4 regions of the Photobacterium gaetbulicola genome follow, and region 1 is predicted to be linked to each of the others. Evidence: riboswitches for the same ligand, from Rfam matches in the RefSeq annotation. Region 1 holds a riboswitch; each other region holds the start of a gene.
What was found. A riboswitch is a leader RNA that binds a small molecule or an ion and turns the genes downstream of it on or off. The one in region 1 is predicted to bind lysine.

Region 1 (5,020 bases):
GCACCACGGGGTGGTCGCCTCAGGAGAACCGCCTGAGCTTGGTCAGTGCCCGAGCCATGCATATCCCGCAAGCGGTTAATATGTTCCTCAGCCAGCCCTTAACCGGCTACGGCTACGGCACCTTTGAGGTGAGCTACATTACCCAGACGGCGAAATGGCACCATGACAACCCGGACAACCCGGCAGGCATGGCCGCCCTCACCCACCCGCATAATGAGCTGGCACTCTGGGCTGCAGAAGGTGGTATCATTCCACTCCTTGCCCTGTTGGCAGCAGCGGCCGCGGTGTTCCTCAAAATCAAGAAAGCCCGGGAAGGGACACAGCTGGCTCTGATCGGACTGTTTTTCCCGCTGGTCTTGCATAGCCAGCTGGAGTACCCGTTCTACCACTCTCTGGTCCACTGGGTGATCTTCATCTTGTTGATTTACTGGGTCGATAACCTGACGGCCAAGTACTACAAGCAAAACATGCGCTACATCCTATCGATCCGGGCACTGGTACTGACGCTGCCACTCATCACCACCGGTTTTATGGCGACAACCCTCTACTCCGGCGCCCAGCTGACCCAGTACGAAACCAGCCGCCCCGCCAATGTTGACTATCTGTTGCGGGTCAATAACCCTTGGGCATGGCAGAACCGGTTTGAGTGGGATTTGCATCTTACCCAATTGCAGCTTGGGGTCGCCAGCGACAACCCCACCCTAATCCAGGAGTACATCAACTGGGCCCAGCAAAAGGCCAAGCGATGGCCACGTCCTGAGCTGTACCAAAATCTGGTCACGGCTTATTACCAGCTGGGGCAACACAACCGGGCGGAGCAAATCCTGGATGAGGCCCAGTACCTTTATCCTGGCCGTACCTTTTCATCTCCTGACGCTGCGTCTCCACAGTCGGACAAGCCGGAAATGCCCTGATGCCCAACAAAAAATGGCTACCTCGCGGTAGCCATTTCTCCATGCCGTCACCGAAGGTCGGTTATTTCAGCGTGGTCTCCAGTGCACGTAGGCACAGCGCGACATTTTCACTGCGGGCGGCATACCCCATCAAACCAATACGCCACGCCTTGCCAGCCAGCGCACCAAGTCCGGCACCAATTTCCAGGTTGTAGCGCTCCAACAGGGTTTTCCTCACCTCGGCATCATCAATACCGTCAGGAATATAGACCGCATTAAGCTGTGGCAGTCGATGCGCCTCATCAACCACGAATTCAATGCCCAACTGCTCCAGCCCTTCACGCAGCTCCAGGTGGATATCCTTATGGCGCTGCCAGGCATTCTCCAAGCCCTCGTTTTGCAACAGCACCAAGGCTTCATGCAACGCATACAGGCTGTTTACCGGTGCGGTATGGTGATAGCTTCGCTTGCCTTCACCGCTCCAGTACCCCAGCACCAAGCTCTGGTCGAGGAACCAGCTTTGAACCGGTGCCTGGCGGCTCTGGATCTTAGCCACGGCCTTCTCAGAAAAGGTTAACGGCGACAGCCCCGGGACACAGGACAAACATTTCTGGCTACCGGAGTACACCGCATCCAGCTGCCATTCGTCCACCAGCAGGGGCACGCCCCCCAGTGATGTGACGGCATCGACAATGGTCAGGCAGTCATGGGCTCTGGCCAGCTTGGCAATTGCCTCAGCATCACTCAATGCCCCGGTCGAGGTCTCGGCATGGACAAAGGCCACGATCTTCGCATCGGGGTGGCTCTCGAGTGCTTGGGCTACCAAGGCAGGATCAACAGGTTCACCCCAGTTGTTATCGACCATGACCGCCACGCCACCGCAGCGCTCGACATTCTCGCGCATCCGATCGCCAAATACACCGTTGCGGCAGACTATCACCTTGTCACCCGGCTCAACCAAGTTGACAAAACAGGCCTCCATACCGGCACTGCCCGGCGCCGATACGGCAATGGTGAAGGTATTTTGCGTCTGGAAAGCATATTGCAGCAATTGCTTGAGCTCATCCATCATGCCGATAAACAATGGGTCTAGGTGACCAATGGTCGGACGGCTCAGAGCCTGCAGCACCTGAGGGTAGATATCCGATGGACCCGGCCCCATCAGAGTGCGCTGTGGTGGATAGAAGCTGCCAATCGTCATTGTTGTTTTCCTCCCTGGCGGTAAGCGTGACTGTAGATCAGTTATTGTAAGGTACTGATTGACTATATCAGCTATATGCTAATTATGCTTATACCAAATCACCATGACCTCGGGCAGATAGCGCCCACTCCTGTTCGTGACAACTTTTTGCAAATTTTATGCATAATTTACCTCTATCTAATTGACAAAAGACCAGGAAATCCGGTTCAATATAGAACGTTTTTTGTTCATCCTGAGAAATAGCTTTCTCAGGGGCAGACAGAAGAGGAGCGTTACCCAGGTATCTAGGTTGCGGGGCCCCACCCCGAAGCAGTCTGGAGAGGGGGAGTAACGCCGAGATACGGCATGACAGGGGGCATGGCGTATCGGCTACGAAGGTTGAATCCTTCTGGCTGTCATCTATTCACTATGGTAATGGATAGATGGGGAGCTTCTGGTTGTTGTACCGGTTTACATCTTACCTTTTTGCTCTCCTGACTTTTTTGTCGGGACTACCATCCCGAGCCCCCTGATAAATACGTATATACTCTTTATTACTGGGAGACTCGCCGTGAGCTTTGTCGAAAATAACTTTACTGTTCCTCCTCCGATTACTGTAGCGAAATTTGGCGGTACCAGCGTAGCCGATCATGCCGCCATGAGCCGAAGTGCCACGATCATCAAGGAAAATGCTGCTGCCAAAGTAGTTTTGATCAGTGCCTGTTCCGGCGTCACCAACCTGCTAGTTGAACTTGCAAACGGAATTGCCGATAACGAGCAGCGCTCCCTACGGCTACAAAAACTGACCTCTATCCACCAGAACATTATCGACAAGCTGGCCCAGCCAGACACTGTCACTGGCCACATAGAACAACTCATCAATAACGTGGCAGGCCTCGCCGAGCAAGCCGCGGAGTCACCATCGACCAAGCTGACCGATCAGTTGGTTGCCCATGGTGAACTATTGTCGACGCACTTATTTACCCAAATTCTCAACGAAATGGGGGCGACAGCCCAGCGTTTCGATATTCGCTCTGTCATGCGTACCGACAGCCAGTACGGCAAAGCCATCCCGGACATTGATACCATCCGCCAACTGGCCGACTCACAGCTCCAGCCTCTGCTGGAAGGCGATACCATTATAGTTTCTCAAGGCTTCATTGGCTCAAACAGCGACGGGGAAACGACCACCCTTGGCCGCGGTGGCAGCGATTACAGTGCCGCCCTAGTTGCAGAAGCCATCAGCGCAGAAACTCTGGAGATCTGGACGGATGTACCGGGCATGTATACAACAGACCCGCGCATCACCGCTAATGCCAAGCCAATCAGCGAAATCAGCTTTAGCGAAGCATCAGAGATGGCAAACTTCGGAGCCAAGATCCTCCACCCGTCGACTCTGCTGCCGGCTGTCCGCCAACAGATCCCGGTCTTTATCGGTTCATCGAAAGCCCCTGAGCAAGGTGGTACCTGGATCCGCCAGCAGGTCAGCGAGCCGCCGAAATTCCGGGCGCTGGCACTGCGCTGCAACCAGACCCTGGTCACCCTGACCAGCCTGAATATGTTCCATGCCTACGGCTTCCTGTCCGAAGTGTTCCGTATTCTGGCCGAACACAAAATCTCGGTTGATTTGATCACCACTTCGGAAGTCAGTGTTTCACTGACCCTCGACCAAACCGATACCGGTGGTGGTGCCCCTAGCCTGCCAGCCGCAGCGATGGAGCAACTGAGCCAGCTTTGCCGCGTGGAAGTCGAGCAAGATCTGTGTTTAGTTGCCCTCATTGGCAACCAGCTCGGCGATGCCCCGGGTGCCGCAACCCAAGTATTCAGCCGTCTGGAGCAATACAGCCCGCGCATGATCTGCTTCGGTGCCAGTACCCACAACTTGTGCTTCCTGGTCAAAACCAAAGAGTCGCGTGACGTGGTCAAGGTCTTGCACCAAGGGCTGTTCGAGTAACAGCAATGCGGATAGAGCCCGCAGATAGCAAATAAAAAAGGCGCTCAGTGAGCGCCTTTTTTGTTCAGGGTGACCCCATTTAGCCATGCAGGTTCGGGCCCAACCATTTCTCGGCCTCGGCCTGCTCCCAGCCTTTGCGATCGGCATAGCTGTCGCGCTGATCGTCCTGGATCTGGGCGATCGCAAAATAGCGCGAGTCCGGGTGGGAGAAATACCAGCCCGATACCGAAGCGCCCGGCCACATCGCATAACTGGTTGTCAGCGACATACCAATCGTCTCTTCAACCTGCAATAGCTCCCACAGCGCGCCTTTCTCGGTATGCTCAGGACACGCCGGATACCCTGGCGCAGGACGGATCCCCTGGTATTTCTCACGGATAAGATCATCATTCGATAAGTTCTCATCCGGCGAGTAGCCCCAGATCTCCGTACGCACCTGCTCATGCAGATACTCGGCAAAGGCTTCTGCCAACCGGTCGGCCACCGCCTGGATCATGATCGCGTTATAATCATCGCCTGCTGCCTTGTAGGCATCGGCCAACTCACGCTCGCCAATCCCGCCGGTTACCGCAAAGGCCCCAATCCAATCAGCCTTGCCGCTCCCTTTCGGCGCGATATAGTCCGACAAACAATAATTGAACCCCTTCGGCTTCTCGGTTTGCTGGCGCAGGTTGTGCAATACCTTAGCCACTTCAGTACGCGACTCATCCGTATACACCTCGATATCATCACCGACACTGTTGGCCGGGAACATGGCACACATACCACGGGCTTCGAGCAAGCCTTCCTGCTCGACCCTATCGAGCAGGGCATTGGCATCGCTGAACAAGCGCTGTGCTTCCTCACCCACCTCCTCATGATCAAGAATGGCCGGGTACTTGCCCATCAGCGACCAAGTCATGAAGAAAGGGGTCCAGTCGATGTACTCACGCAAGGTCGCCACATCAAAGTCATCAAACACCTGCACACCTGATTTCAGTGGTATCGGCGGGG
Region 2 (5,020 bases), on a different contig from region 1:
AGGGTGGTTGTTACCCCCATGCCCTTTAATGCATATCGCGTGAGTAATGACTCACTCTCAAGCTGCAGGAATGGTGAGATTTCTATTTTGGTTTCTTTGCCATCATCAATGAACATCCACTTATCTTTGGTGAGGCAGTGGGTATAGTTCATACATTTGTGGCCAATCAAATCTGATGGTTTTACGGGGATGCCATGTCTGTCCAAGTACGTGGGTGAGGCGACAACATAGGTCCCGATATTTTTGATTTTTTTGCACTTGTACGAGCTGTCTTCCAGTGCGCCAATCTTAAGCACCAGATCGACCTGCTCATGGATCAGATCGCCAATCTGGTTGTCAAAAATCAGGTCGAGTTCTAGCTCTGGATAGGTTGATAGCAGCTGGGCAAAGGTGTCGGTGATGAAATCATCGAACTCCAGCACCGCTGGCATTTTTACCCGCAGTTTTCCCCTGACGATATCTTTGCGCTCGTCGATGAAGTCGTAGCACTTATCAACGCTGTCGAAGATCTCAGCGCAGCGCTCGTAAAGGAATTGCCCTTCTTCTGTCAGGTTGATCTGCCGGGTAGTACGTTGGATCAGCGAGCAGCGCAATTCTTGCTCGAGCTGTTTCACATGCTTGCTAATCACGGATTTTGACAAGCACAGCTTGTCGGCAGCGATTGAAAACGAGTTGTTCATGACCACGGTGTAGAAGGTGGCCAATAGATTCAGGTTCATGGTTTTCACCCGTTAGATCCTTGTGGCGTAGTGTCGAAGGGAGGGCATCTGTTATTGATCGTTTCAGTTTTGCTAATGTTTCCAATGTGGAAACTTATTGATTTTGTATACCAAATCAATAGTCTGGATAGGAGGGTTTTTATCATTTTTATGGTTGATGTGTGATTGGTCACGTTATTTTTCACTCAGGGGAAACTATCAGTTCTTGATAAGTTGATTAAGTTTGCAGGGCATTTGAGGGAAGATTTGTGGGCCAACAAAACGTTCTCACAACAGAGGCTCCTATGGAACAGAATACCTACCCTGAACACGACGTAGCCGATCTATCTCTTGCGCCACTTGGCCGCAGGCGTGTCGCATGGGCTCGTAGCCACATGCCAATCATGCGCAGCATTATCGAGCACTTTGAAAAAGAAAAGCCGTTTACCGGTTTGACAATCGGTATTTGCTTGCACGTTGAGGCCAAAACCGGTGTGTGGCTGGAGGCCTTGACCAAAGGGGGGGCCAAAGTGGTGATCACCGGTTCACCAGGTTCAACCCAAGATGAAACCGCTGCCGCATTGGTCGAAGACTATGGGGTAAGTGTCTATTCCCGCCGTGACGAAAGCTTTGATGATCATATTAACTACTGCCGCAAAGTGTTATCTCACCAACCGGACATCATTGCCGACAACGGTGCTGATTTGCACGAGCTCATTTTTACCGAGCCAGAATTTAGCGGTTTTCAAACTTCACTGCTAGGGGCCACGGAGGAAACCACCACCGGGGCTAACCGCTTGCGTGAAGACTTCCATGCTGACAAGTTCAGCACCTTGATCATCAATGATACCCAAGCCAAACGTATTATCGAAAACCGTTTCGGTGTGGGTTCATCCGTTGTCGATGGCATCATGCGCGCCACCAACGTCATGCTGCACGGCAAGAAGGTCGTGGTGATTGGTTATGGTTATTGCGGCTCCGGTACGGCGCAGCGCCTGCGAGGTATGGGGGCCCATGTTACCGTCGTTGAGTCCAACCCACTGACATTGCTTGAAGCGCATATGGAAGGCTTCTACACCTCAACCTTGGAAGAGGCTTTGCCGGATGCCGACATGGTCGTCACCATTACTGGCCGTGACAACGTGCTGCGTAAGGAGCACTTCGAATTGATGCGCGACAATACGATTATCGCCAATGCGGGGCATTTCCAGCGTGAAATCAACCTTGCGGATTTGGCTGCGGTGAGCCAAAGCCAGGATAAGATCCGTCCTCATGTAACGGCTTACCAACTTGAAGAAAAGCAGCTGTTCGTCCTGTCGGATGCCAACCTTGTTAACCTATCGGCGGGTGACGGAAACCCGATAGAAATTATGGATCTCGGCCTGGCATTGCAGTCGCTCAGTTTAGAGCGTATCGCCCTTAACCGGGACTCGCTGCAGAATATTCCTCAACCGGTCCCTTTCGATATCGAAATGCAAGTTGCTGAACTTGCTGTGAAACACTGGATTAACCACTAACTTTGCAACCACCTCGGGTATGCTGCGCCCGAGGTATTTTTGCCGTCACCCTGTCCAACCTCATGAGCGCGACGATAGCCGGTTTTTTTTCTCGTTTTAGCCATTGATGAGGGGGGAGATACTATGGTGGTGTGCTTGAGTTGCTGAACGGATTGTTAGTGTCCCCAAAATTTTTTTTAAGATTTGTCAAAATTTCACTGCATAATTTTTGCCCAGCTGTTATGATGTGCGGGCTCAAATAGAGAAGAGTTATTTAATGCAACATCAAGTACAAGTTAAACCATCTGATACTTCTACGTTTTCGTGCTGTATCTAACTGTTTCCCTTATATTTATCGTCACATTAATAATTCAATTGTTACTGATCGCTGTTGATAGCGATTTAAATGAATTTACATAAGGGACAACACATGTCTAAGTCTACTGGTATCGTTAAGTGGTTTAACGAAGAAAAAGGTTTCGGTTTCATCACTCAAGAGAACGGCGGTGCAGACGTATTCGTACACTTCCGCGCAATCGCTTCTGAAGGTTTCAAGACTCTTTCTGAAGGTCAGAAAGTTTCTTTTGACGTAGAGCAAGGCCAGAAAGGTCCTCAAGCTGCAAACGTAGTTACTCTATAAGTCATTGAACTTATTTTAAGAAAATGCTGGCCTAGGCCAGCATTTTTTGTATCTGCTATATACCCAAGGTACTTCCTGCACCTTGAGGTAACTTGGGTATCTCTGATCCCTGAACATCTCTTATACCTCTTTTTTATTTGAGGAAGGTAGGATGGAGATGGGTAAATATGCAACCTTTTCCTCCGCTGTTTCACCTTTACTTTGATTTCCACGCAGGCTCCTTTAGCTCAAATCCGGCAACGCTAAGACGACTTCAGATAAATACTGACATGATATTTGCGACTTGAAAGCAAAAAACAGCCCATGTGGTTATTGTTGCTGCAAGATTGGTAGTCGGCAGTGCAAAGTTTTGTTAAATAAGTGTTTAATGAAATATATTATGTGATCTTCGTCACGCTATGACGTCAAGTTGATTTGGATTATCTGTTTTTGTGTTTTATTCAATATAGAGCGGGTGGTTATTCACTGCCTGCAACGTAGAGGCGCATTGCCTAACAGTAGTTTAGTGAAGGTCGACAGCCGGTGAAGCTAAGCGAAAGGAGTCAATGCCGAAGTGGTTTTGGTCGTCAGCCAAGCTGCTGGGGTTGTTCTTAATAGGAGCAGCACTGTCATCTCGGGCCCTGCCCGGATGGAGAGCTACAGCAATATTTGTTTTCGAACAGGTAAGTTCACCTACCGATTTCGTACAGCCTTTGTCGCTCGCGTACTCCTTACGCCCCTCCTCTACATACTCACACTTTATTGATGTTGTTTATTAGGAGAAGTCTACGAATGGCTGATTACGGATTATTGTCCATCGTACCCGCGGTGCTGGCGCTGATACTCGCCTTTACCACTCGGCATGTTGTTTTGGCTCTGGGCGTTGCAGTGATCAGCGGCATGCTGATCTTAACCAAGGGCCACCCTGTCGATACTGCGTTGATGTTCTTGTCTGATGGGCCGTTCACTCAGCTCGCATCGGGCAGCAACGCACAGATCATTATTGTTATTACTATCATTTCTGGCTTTATCTACCTGGTCGAGCAAAGCGGTGGCATGGCTGCATTTTCGACCATGGCGACCCGTTATGTGTCATCACCATTGAAAGCCCAGCTTGCGACCTGGGCAACCGGGATCGGGGTGTTTTTTACCGACTCGGGCAACTCGCTGATCCTCGGCCCGATGTTCTCGCCAATCTACAACAAGCTCAAGCTGAGCAAGGAGAAACTGGCCTTCATCATCGACTCGACCTCGTCACCGATTTGTGTGCTGATCCCGATTATTAGCTGGGGTGTTTACTCGCAGGGTCTGATTGAGAACGCGTTCGATAACATGGGCCAGCCGGTCGATGGTTTTGCGACTTTCCTTCAGGTGATCCCTTACCAGCTCTATGCCTTGCTGGCACTGTTCAGTGTGCCTGTCTATGCGGTGCTAAAAAAAGACTGGGGGCCAATGGCCGAAGCCGAGCAGCAAGCCCGCCAGCAGGCTGAGGTGAGCGTGCAATCTGCGGATGACCAGCAGGTGAAATCAGGCCGTATCTCACTGATTGTATTGCCACTGGCGGTACTGTTTGGCTCGCTAATCGCGCTGTTCACCTATAATTACCACTTGCATGGCGCCATCAATGGCCCTGTGATCCGTGCATCGCTGGGTACCAGCTATCTGATTGCCTCGGTAACGGCGATTGCCTATTACGCCTACACCAAAACTATGACCGCCTCGACAGCCTTCAACACTTTTGTGTCGGGAATGCAGCGGATCATGCTAATTTTGGTTATCTTGCTATTGGCATGGACCTTGGGTGATATCTGTAAATCACTGGGGACTGGGGACTATATTAGCCAGGTGATGAATGACCGCTTGCCGGTGTTCATGCTGCCTGCATTGATTTTCATTATCGGCAGTTTTATCTCGGTGGCAACAGGTTCGTCGTGGGGTACCTTCGCCATCCTGATCCCGATTGCGGTACCGGTTGCCAGTGCACTGGGCGCCGACCCGCTGATTTGTATTGGTGCCGCGCTAAGTGGCGGCATGCTGGGGGATCACTCATCACCGATTTCCGACACCACGATCCTCAGCTCGATGTCGACCGGATGTGATCATGTTTCCCATGTCCGTACTCAGTTCCCGTACGCTATTTTGACTGGCGTGACCGCCAGCATCGGCTTCATGGTTGCCGAAATCACTCGTAGCCCGTACACCATTGT
Region 3 (5,020 bases), on a different contig from region 1:
CTCATTAGCCAGTAATCGTAAAAAACAAGGCCCACTGGTTGCAATGTCAGTGGGCCTGAACAATTATGCTTCTTGCTCAACCATCGCCTCAAGGCGGGTTCGCATCAGCTCGTTGAACACCTTACGGGCTTCCTGCGCTTCTTCCGAGGCCACCAGCTTGTTCTCTTTTGCTGTCATGGCATCATCCATCAACTGCTGGAGCTGATCCAAGCGCTCTTGCGGTGCATCACTAAAGTCCATCCCGGACTCACCGTTGGCCACCGCTTCAGCGCGAATTTTCTTCTTCAGCTTCCACACTTTATACAGTGCTTCTCGCTCAGCTTCTGCCGCCGCCATGGCGATTTCTTTGAGCTCCTCGAATTTCGACAGTGCCATCCCCTCTTTCGACCATGGGTCGACATCTGGCAGCTCCTCAATGTTGATCACCGGATCCTCGTAGCCTTCCTGGTGGGTCAAATCGAGCGTTGCCGCCTTCACTGCCGACATCATCAACATCACGGCAATAACAAGTAATGGCAAACCGCCTACGATAGCTGCCGTTTGCAATGTCGACAGACCGCCCATAAACAACAATACAGATGGCATGAATGACAGGGCAAACGCCCAGAACAAGCGGTTCCAGCGCATCGGATCTTCAGTCACGTTGTTCTGTACAACGGATGCCAAGATATAAGAGATCGAGTCAAACGTTGTGGCTGTGAATATCAAACAAAGCAGGGTAAAGGCTGCAATGACCAAGGTGCTAAACGGCAACTGCTCAAGAATAGAGAAGATTGCTTTGGTCGCACCTTCTGAATTCAGAATGCCAACCACATCCAGCGCCCCGGAAAGCTGAAGCGACAGGCCATAGTTACCCAAGATCATGAAAAACAGGAAACAGCCCATTGAACCGAAGAAAATCGACCCGGTGACCATTTGCTTAATCGTACGGCCACGGGAGATCCTCGCCACAAACAAGCCCATGCTCGGGGCAAACACTAGCCACCATGCCCAGTAGAAAATTGTCCAATCCTGTGGGAAATGGGTATTTTCAAATGTACCATAGCCACCGAATGGCTCCGCCCATGTCGCCATGACAAAGAAATTCGACAACATACGGCCCAATGAATCCAAGCCAGTTTCCAGCATGAAAATCGTCGGCCCGGCCACTAAAATGAAGGCCAACAGCCCCAAAGCACCCCAGAAGTTGATATTACTCAGTAACTTAATGCCCTTCTCCATACCGGCATAGGCTGAGTAAGCAAAGATCGCGGTACAGAGCATCAATACGATAATTTGAGTAACGGTATCTTTCGGTACGCCAAACAGGTAGTTGGCCCCTTCGGTGATCAACGGGGCAGCTAGGCCCAGTGTCGTGGCGCCGCCACCGAGCAAGCCAAAGATAAACAGCACATCGATAACTTTACCCAGCCAGCCATAGCTGCGGGCTTCGCCGATCACCGGCATCAAGGCTGCCGATACCTTCAGCACAGGCTGCTTGCGGACATAGAAGAAATAGGCAATCGGCAGCGCTGGCACCAAATAGATAGACCATGCAATCGGCCCCCAGTGGAACAAGCCATAGGTTGCCGCCCAGCGAACCGCCTCTTCACTGCCAGGTTCTAACTGGAACGGGGGGGCCTGATAGTAATACGCCCACTCTATCGTCCCCCAGTAAAGAATACTGGCGCCGATCCCGCCACAGAACAGCATGGCCGCCCACGATGCCGTCGTGAACTCCGGCTGCTCATCGGGGTCCCCGAGCTTGATTTGTCCGATATCGGAAAAAACGATATAGATCATAAAGAAAAATGCACCGACACCAAGTGCCAGATACAGAAAACCGAGCTTATCGGTCATAAAAGTTTTGGCAATTGCAATCCATTCCGCCCCTTGCGCCGGAAACAGCAGCAAAGGTACCACAACCGAGATCAACATCCCCAACGCCCCGAAGAACGTTGGTTTATCAATCAACTCAAAGTGTTTGCGAGAAAACACGTTAGCTCCTTAAAGTTAAAACCCAGCAATGGGTAAATTGGATAATCCGAGGAAAGGGCCAACGCTTCAAACCAAGATTCTAATGGTAGAGATGAAAAAAGCTGATTATTAGCTGACATAATTATTCAGCCGTATATAATGTTAGACTTATTGCCCAAATCCAGTAGGATTAACGGTGATAAACCCTAAATCAGTAGAGGCGCGCTGCCTAAGAGTAACCGAGCAGAGGGTGATACCTGTGAAGCCGGAGAAAGGAGTCAGCGCCGAAGTGACTGCAGCTATCAACTCAGTCGCTGGGTCTGTGTCGAATAGGCACAGAACTGCCATAGTATTTACCTATGGAGCGCTACCTGAAGGGGTAACGAGTCTTCTTTTTCTGCGTCTTAGTTACACTTCCTTTTGGTAGATCTCCACCTGAAACTTATAGGTGTGATGAGATCATGAACCTTGTCGATTTCTCGGACTCGCTAATGTCCGTTGTCCCTGCCATGCTGGCTGTTATCCTTGCGGTCACCACCAGGCGGGTTTTGCTCTCCCTCGGAGCGGGTATCTTTGCCGGTGCAATGATGCTAAATCAATATTCTCCGCTGGAGTCAATGCAGTACCTGGTTGGAAAAGTGCTGGCCATTGTGTGGGTCGACGGCGCGATGAACAGCGATAACGTCAATATGATCATCTTCATGCTGCTGCTTGGCGCACTGATCAGTCTGATGAGTGTTTCCGGTGCAACGCAGGCCTTTGCCGACTGGGCAGCGGTGCGTTGTAAGGATCGCCGCAGTGCCAAATCTCTCACCGGCCTGATGGTCTTCATCTTCTTTATCGACGACTTCTTCCACAGCCTGTCAGTAGGTGCTATCTGCCGTCCGGTTACCGACCGCTTCAATATCTCACGCGCGAAATTGGCCTACCTGCTGGACTCCACTGCAGCTCCGGTTTGTGTACTGATGCCTATCTCATCATGGGGCGCCTACATCATCGCCCTCGTTGGCGGCATCATGGTGGCGCATGGCGTGACCGATCAGAGCCCAATATCGGCATTTGTTGAGATGATGCCGATGAATCTCTACGCCGTGTTCACGCTGGTGATGGTGCTGTGTGTGATCGCATTCCAGCTCGATATCGGCCCAATGCGCAAGCATGAGAAGTGGGCGCTTGAAGGCAAGCTATGGGATGAATCGAAAGGCAAACCAGCGGGTCTGGACGTTGAAGCGCCGGAGTCGGCCAAGGGCGGTATGATCGATATGGTATTGCCTATCCTGACCCTGACGATGGCTACCGTCTTTTTCATGGTACAGTCAGGTGCCGATGTACTGGCTGCCAATGGCGAAGCCTTCAGCGTGATTGGCTCGTTTGAGAACACCGATGTCGGCTCATCGCTAGTATACGGTGCGATCTGCAGCTTGGTGGTGTCTATCGCTCTTGCCCTGCGTCTGAAGCTAGATGCAGGCAGCTGGATGAAAGCAGCCCCGCAAGGCATTTCAGCCATGATGCCTGCGATTATCATCCTGTTCTTTGCTTGGACGATTGGTGCGGTTGTACGCGATATGCAAACCGGCATCTACCTAGCTTCAATGTCTAACGGCAACCTGCCGGTTGAGCTACTGCCTGCCGTTGTCTTCCTGCTATCTTGTGCCATGGCCTTTGCGACCGGCACCAGTTGGGGCACGTTCGGCATCATGCTACCGCTAGCCGGTGACATTGCGGCTGCCAGCGACATCGCACTACTGCTTCCAATGCTATCGGCGGTACTGGCCGGTGCGGTATTTGGCGATCACAGCTCACCAATTTCCAGCACCAGTATTCTGTCGGCAACCGGTGCCGGCTGCCACCATATGGACCATGTTATGACCCAGCTACCATACGCCTGTTCGGTTGCTTTCGGTGCCCTACTGGGTTACCTCGCCATTGGCTACACCCACTCGGCATGGGCGGGTGTGGCAGTGAGCGGCCTGTGGTTCTTGGCATTCTGCGCCTTTGCCGTACGCAAGAGCAAACCTATTATGGCTGCCGAACCTATAACGAGCTAAAGCACACCGACAGTCCCACCTCAGAGCAAGGCCATGGCCTTGCTCTTTTTTTATATGATATTGCTGAATGACTAAGCTTGTTCGCCAAAAGAGAGTCGTAACAACATCCCCCCTGCCACATCGGTGCCCGATCCACAGGTCAAAAAAGAGCCATCACGCTCTGCCATGAAGGAAAAGTTATGCACAATGTCAAATTTATTGGGCATACAATTTCCCCCTCTATAACAAATCATTACAATAAGCCACCGCGCACTATACGCATGATTTAATATCAAGCAATCTGCGACTTAAAAATTTATTTTTATACAATCACTTACGAGCATGCAATTGCTCGATCTTTCTTTGACGACTTTCCACAGTAAAGCTTAATCGGAACAACACCATGAGAATCGGAATATTATATGGGGGTGAGTCTAGCGAACGCGAAGTCTCATTAAAGTCTGGCAATTGCATTGCCGATGCCGTTGAGTCATTGGGCCATGAGGCTATCAAGATCGATCCTCGACACATAGACATCACCTTGCAGGGCTTCTTCAACCTCGACAAGGTTTTCATTGCCCTTCACGGCGGGATGGGAGAAAGCGGACATATCCAAGCGTTACTGGATCTACTCAAGATTCCCTATACCGGCAGTGGCCTATTGGCTTCGTCTATCTCCCTCAACAAACTAAAGACCAAAGAAGTTTGGCGCTCTAATGGCCTCCCGACGGCAGACTGGATCAAGGTCAGCAAACACACGCCAACCGATACCATCAAAACGACACTGGCCGACCTTGCCTACCCGGTAGTTGTCAAACCACTGAACCAAGGCTGCAGTATCGGCGTGTCTAAAGCTTCCTCTCCGGAAGAACTGTTCAATGCCCTGGTTGATGCCTTTGAATACGACGATGACATCCTCGTCGAACAGTTCATCACCGGCCGTGAATACACCTGCGCCATCCTTGATGGCAAGCCCCTGCCGGTTGTGCAAATCAAATCAGATAGTTTCTTTGACTGGAATGCCAAATTCGGTGATC
Region 4 (5,020 bases), on a different contig from region 1:
TGGGCCATTAAGCTTCCCTAGTAATACGATTGGTGCGTAAAAAATCAGCCGAGATGCTACAGAAAAGCCCTTCAGATTGAAAGGCGCAAGCTCACCTTCTTTATGACCAATTGAGATTAAATCAAAGAAATTTGGACTAACGAGCAAAAATAAAAAAGCCTGTATCAAATACAGGCTTTTTCATCAGCATGCTATCAGCATTAAGCGTTCGCAGCCGCTTCCTGAGGACGGCGTGCAAGCCAGTACAGGGCGATACAAGCCAGGGCAAAGGCGAAAGTTGCCGTCATGAACGAAACCGCGAGAGAGCCAGTAAAGCCCAGTACCAGGAAACCAACGGTCGATACCACAGCCACAGACAGTGCATAAGGCAGCTGCGTTGATACGTGATCAATGTGGTGGCAGCGAGCACCGGTTGACGACAGGATAGTCGTATCGGAAATTGGCGAGCAGTGATCACCAAATACCGAACCGGCCAATACCGCGCCAAGCATCGGCAACATCAGCATAATGTCGGTGGCAGCAGCCAGATCACCGGCAATCGGCAACATAATACCGAACGTCCCCCACGACGTACCGGTCGAGAATGCCATCAGGCCTGCTAGCAAGAAAAGAATCGCCGGCAGCATCATTGGATTAATGCTACCCTCAACCAAGGTCGATAGGTATTTACCCGTCGCCATGTCACTGATCACCGAGCCGATGCTCCAAGCAAACAACAGGATCAAGATCGCGCCAAACATCGACTTGGCCCCAATCCACAGCGTAGAGGCCACATCTGCCATTGGAATGCGCTGGCGGAAAACAGGGATAAGTGCAGCAGCCAAACCAACCAGGCCACCGTATACCAGAGACATACCGACATCGGTATTCTCGAACGCACCCAGAACGCTAAACGCGAGACCATCCGCTGCCAGCGCCTGATAGCCGGTAAACAGCATAAAGAAGAACGTTGCCACAATCAGGGTTACGATTGGCATTACCAGATCGGCAACACGACCATTCTTGCTTTCTTCAATTTCCAGTTCGTCGTTGAGATCCTTGGCACGGCTGTCTACATCACCCTCGTCGAAACCACGGCAGTGACTCGCTTCCAGTTCATGCTTTTTCATCGGGCCCACATCAATTTGGAACCAAGCCACGACAAACACCATCAACAGAGCGAATACCGCATAAAAGTTCATCGGTGCCAGCTGCATAAATGCGCCTAGCGGCGAGTATTCCGTCACCCCGTGCGACACCAAGATACCGCCGATCAAGGTAATGATATATGCACCCCAGCTAGAAGCCGGCATCAACACACACATTGGTGCGGCAGTTGAATCTAGAATATAAGCCAACTTGGCACGGGAGACATAGAAACGATCAGTCACCGGGCGAGAAATCGAGCCAACCGCCAAACTATTGAAATAGTCATCAACAAAGATAAATACGCCTAAGAAGGCAGCCAGCAGTTTAGCACCGCGCTTGCTCTTGATTTTCGTCTGGGCCCATTCAGCAAACGCACGAGTACCGCCAGAAAGTGTCAGCAAGGCCGTGGTCATACCCAGCAAAATAAGGAAAGCAACAATACTCATGTTCCAGCTGTTGATGGCACCGTCTTCAATAAACAGCCCTTCAACCGTGGTACCGATATAGCTGGCCGTACCACCGACAGAGAAATCTGTCAGCAGGAATGCGCCCAACAGGACACCGACACCCAAAGAAACTAAAACACGACGAGTTAGGATAGCCAAGCCCAGCGCAACCAAAGGAGGCAACAACGACATGGCAGAATGTGAAAAATCTACAATATTCATGATCTCGACTACAACCGATCCTGGTTGGAGATCTACTGCTTAACACGACATCTTGTCGTGTGTAGAAGAGCATTAGGAAGAGAAGTTACCCTTTTCCGACTCCACAGTAGCGCTCCATAGTTAATGTAATTATATACTATGGCAGTGTTGCCCCTGTTCGGTGACAACCCCAGCAAGCAGGCTTGATAGTCCATACTTACTTCGGCATCGGCTCCTTTCGCAAACCCTCATCGGAATCACCCTAAGATTTACTACTAATAGACGATGCGCCTCTACCCTTAGTCTAGGTATGGTCAATTCTACGGAATAGATATCCAAATGCAATAAGTTAGGATGAAAAAAATCACAAAAATAGTGAATAGTCTTGCCTGGAAGTACAAAAATCATCCACTTAATAGCAAATTATTATACCTTCCACATATGAAATTGATGGCAAATATTTAACAGCCCCCGTAGATTTTGGATAAGAATATTTACTTATCTTGACCATTACAATTTATTACAAATGAGAAATGAACCTGATAAATGACAAAAAATTAAATGAACCCTTCATTTTTTATTTGGCATCACTGTATTAAAAGTATTATTATTGCAATTATTGAATCGTCACTGCTATTATTAATTTATAGTTTTAGGCCTACAGGAAATAAAAAATGTCTGATGCAATGAAAGCGCTACTTAACCTTCGCAGCCTTCGCGCACTTTCTCGCGAATATTCTCTTGAACAACTACAGGAAGCGCTAGAAAAACTTCAAACTGTTGTTTCTGAGCGTGAGGAAGCAGAAGCTGAAGAGCTAGCTAAAGAAAAAGAACGTACAGAGAAACTAGCCCAATACCGTGAAATGCTTCTTGCTGATGGTATTGACCCTGAAGAACTTCTAGCCACGCTAAATAAAGCACCAAAAGCAAAGCGTGCACAGCGTCCAGCGAAATACCGTTTCATCGATGAAAATGGTGAAGAGAAAACTTGGACTGGCCAAGGCCGTACTCCAAGCGCACTAAAAAAAGCTCTGGACGAAGGCAAGTCTCTAGAAGATTTTGAAATTTAATATTTCGAATATTCTTTGCTAATTATCGAAAAAACCCGGCCTAGCCGGGTTTTTTTATATAAACAGCCAGCACAGCAATCAAGCGGACAAGTAGTTGATTTTAAACAACAAGTAACAATCAGCACCTCCGAGTGCCTTACTTACCCCCCATAGCTAACGGTTAATTTAATTTCACGCCAAACCAATAAGCCAGCACATGACTTTCTCCAGAGCACAAAAAACCAGACTTATTAGTCTGGTTTTTTTCATGTTTGGGGATCAGCGTATTTGATCAGCCAAATGGCTTACGGCCAAGGCGAAATAATGCGAACGGTTCCACTTGAGCAACGACTGATAATTACCGTAAATCAAATAGGCACGACCTTGTTTATCATCAGGTTGAATAAGCCAGGCATCTATTTCAACACTAGGAAGCGCCTTGCCGTTGAGACGCCGAACACCTAACTGCTGCCATTCTGCCAAACTACGGGCTTTGCTCATTTCTACACCAAGCAATGACGCATCAATTGAAGCGGGGGCTGAAACTTGCCGGCCCCAGGTATATTGATCATCCCAACCGGCTTTATTCAAATAATTCGCCGCAGAAGCAAAAACATCAGCCTCTGTCTGCCAAATATCAATCCTACCGTCATTGTTGCCATCGACAGCATACGACAGGAATGAGGTTGGCATAAACTGTGGCTGCCCCATAGCTCCCGCCCAAGATCCTTTCATATCTTCAGGGCTAATATGACCGGCATCCAATATTTCCAATGCAGCCATTACCTGCCCACGGAAAAACGCTTCACGCCGACCTTCATAGGCCAGTGTAGATAACGCTTCAACCACATTATAATTACCCATCAAGCGGCCAAAATTACTTTCAACCCCCCATAAAGCGACAATAAATCGTGGTTGCACGCCGTACTGCTTACCGATTTTATCTAACGTAGATTTATGCTGGCGATATAGCTCATTGGCCTGCTTGACTTTCCAAGCGGGCACCGCACGAGGAATATACTCATCCAGAGTTAATTTTCGCTCCGGTTGATTTTTGTCCGCTTTTACCGCACGCTCAACAAACGTTATACCATCAAAAGCAGAGTTGATAATCGACTCTGAAATTCCTTTTTCTCGGGCTTCTACTTTCAGTCCTTCGACGTATTTATCAAACCCCTCATCGGCACAGACAGCCGATGATAGTCCTAACCCTAAGGCCACTAAGGCCGATATCAATCGCTTATGCATAGTTTATCCTTGGCTGCTGGCGGCTTTATCCGCTTTGTATTGCTCTAGTAAGTTTGGCACGGGAGGCGGTACCTGCAGGTAATACCCGCTCGCCTTGAGGTCCGCTTTTACTTTTTCTATATCGGCCTGTGCCAGCTTATGTCGTTCTTCTAACTTAATTACCATGACAAATTGTGGCGTACCAAATGTTCTCAACAACGTTTCAGGCACGGCTGAAAAGTCGTCTTTGGTGTTGATATAAAGATAGGTGTTGTCTTTTTTGGGGCTTTTGTAAATTGCACACAACATATTGTCGGTAACCTGTTTGTTAATTCCGCTATTTTGTCAGACAACAATTCACCGGGATCATTCCCTATACCAAGGGGAGATCGCCTACTTGATGAGACGGTTGTCTGAATTTCCAACGCAAAAGCAAGGATAGCTTGCTGATATACGCTTTGGAATATAACATGCAAGTTACCCAAGAGATAACGTTCCCGAACGACTAATTTATCGACAGTCATCAGCGCACATGACAAAATCTGCAGAACTCAAAGGGGGCTCTTTCACCCTCTCAGCCCTCCACCTCGTGGACGGCGACATACAGCAAGCAATCAACTTTCTCAAAGATAAAGTTGAGCAGGCTCCTCATTTCTTTTCCGCCGCCCCGATCGTTATCGATGTCAGCCAAGCCGGAAATAAGCTGGATTTTGCATTGCTAAAAAGCCAAGTTCACGAAGCTGGCATGATTCCTGTTGGGATCAGTGGCTGCAAGCAACCGGAGTTGCAACAACAGGCTAAGCAGGCTGGTTTTGCCATTATGAATGCGGCCAAACAGGCAAAAGCCGCCGAGCCTGTGATGACACCGACAAAAATCATTAAAAATCCAGTTCGGTCAGGACAGCAAATTTATGCTAAAAATAGTGATCTGATAGTGCTTGGACATGTCAGTGCGGCAGCTGAAATCAT

Region 2: another riboswitch for lysine. It lies ahead of C9J03_RS04045 (Na+/H+ antiporter NhaC family protein); the one in region 1 lies ahead of lysC (lysine-sensitive aspartokinase 3).
Region 3: another riboswitch for lysine. It lies ahead of C9J03_RS03030 (Na+/H+ antiporter NhaC family protein); the one in region 1 lies ahead of lysC (lysine-sensitive aspartokinase 3).
Region 4: another riboswitch for lysine. It lies ahead of C9J03_RS14510 (Na+/H+ antiporter NhaC family protein); the one in region 1 lies ahead of lysC (lysine-sensitive aspartokinase 3).

What each region holds. Positions count from the first base shown of each region.
Region 1 is NZ_PYME01000032.1:53,648-58,667, forward strand. Features, by position in the region: gene C9J03_RS22165 (PglL family O-oligosaccharyltransferase) at 1-914, shown strand, start outside; gene C9J03_RS22170 (pyridoxal-phosphate-dependent aminotransferase family protein) at 976-2,094, opposite strand; lysine riboswitch at 2,349-2,535, shown strand; gene lysC (lysine-sensitive aspartokinase 3) at 2,645-4,027, shown strand; gene metH (methionine synthase) at 4,107-5,020, opposite strand, start outside.
Region 2 is NZ_PYME01000003.1:272,928-277,947, forward strand. Features, by position in the region: gene C9J03_RS04030 (LysR family transcriptional regulator) at 1-719, opposite strand, end outside; gene C9J03_RS04035 (adenosylhomocysteinase) at 1,004-2,215, shown strand; gene cspE (transcription antiterminator/RNA stability regulator CspE) at 2,625-2,834, shown strand; lysine riboswitch at 3,304-3,481, shown strand; gene C9J03_RS04045 (Na+/H+ antiporter NhaC family protein) at 3,606-5,020, shown strand, end outside.
Region 3 is NZ_PYME01000003.1:4,197-9,216, forward strand. Features, by position in the region: gene C9J03_RS03020 (alkaline phosphatase) at 1-15, shown strand, start outside; gene C9J03_RS03025 (BCCT family transporter) at 64-1,977, opposite strand; lysine riboswitch at 2,164-2,334, shown strand; gene C9J03_RS03030 (Na+/H+ antiporter NhaC family protein) at 2,418-4,004, shown strand; gene C9J03_RS27080 (hypothetical protein) at 4,076-4,210, opposite strand; gene C9J03_RS03035 (D-alanine--D-alanine ligase) at 4,387-5,020, shown strand, end outside.
Region 4 is NZ_PYME01000015.1:105,351-110,370, forward strand. Features, by position in the region: gene C9J03_RS14505 (thymidine kinase) at 1-8, opposite strand, end outside; gene C9J03_RS14510 (Na+/H+ antiporter NhaC family protein) at 201-1,796, opposite strand; lysine riboswitch at 1,896-2,079, opposite strand; gene C9J03_RS14515 (H-NS family histone-like protein) at 2,450-2,845, shown strand; gene C9J03_RS14520 (lytic murein transglycosylase) at 3,104-4,072, opposite strand; gene C9J03_RS14525 (YcgL domain-containing protein) at 4,076-4,360, opposite strand; gene minC (septum site-determining protein MinC) at 4,584-5,020, shown strand, end outside.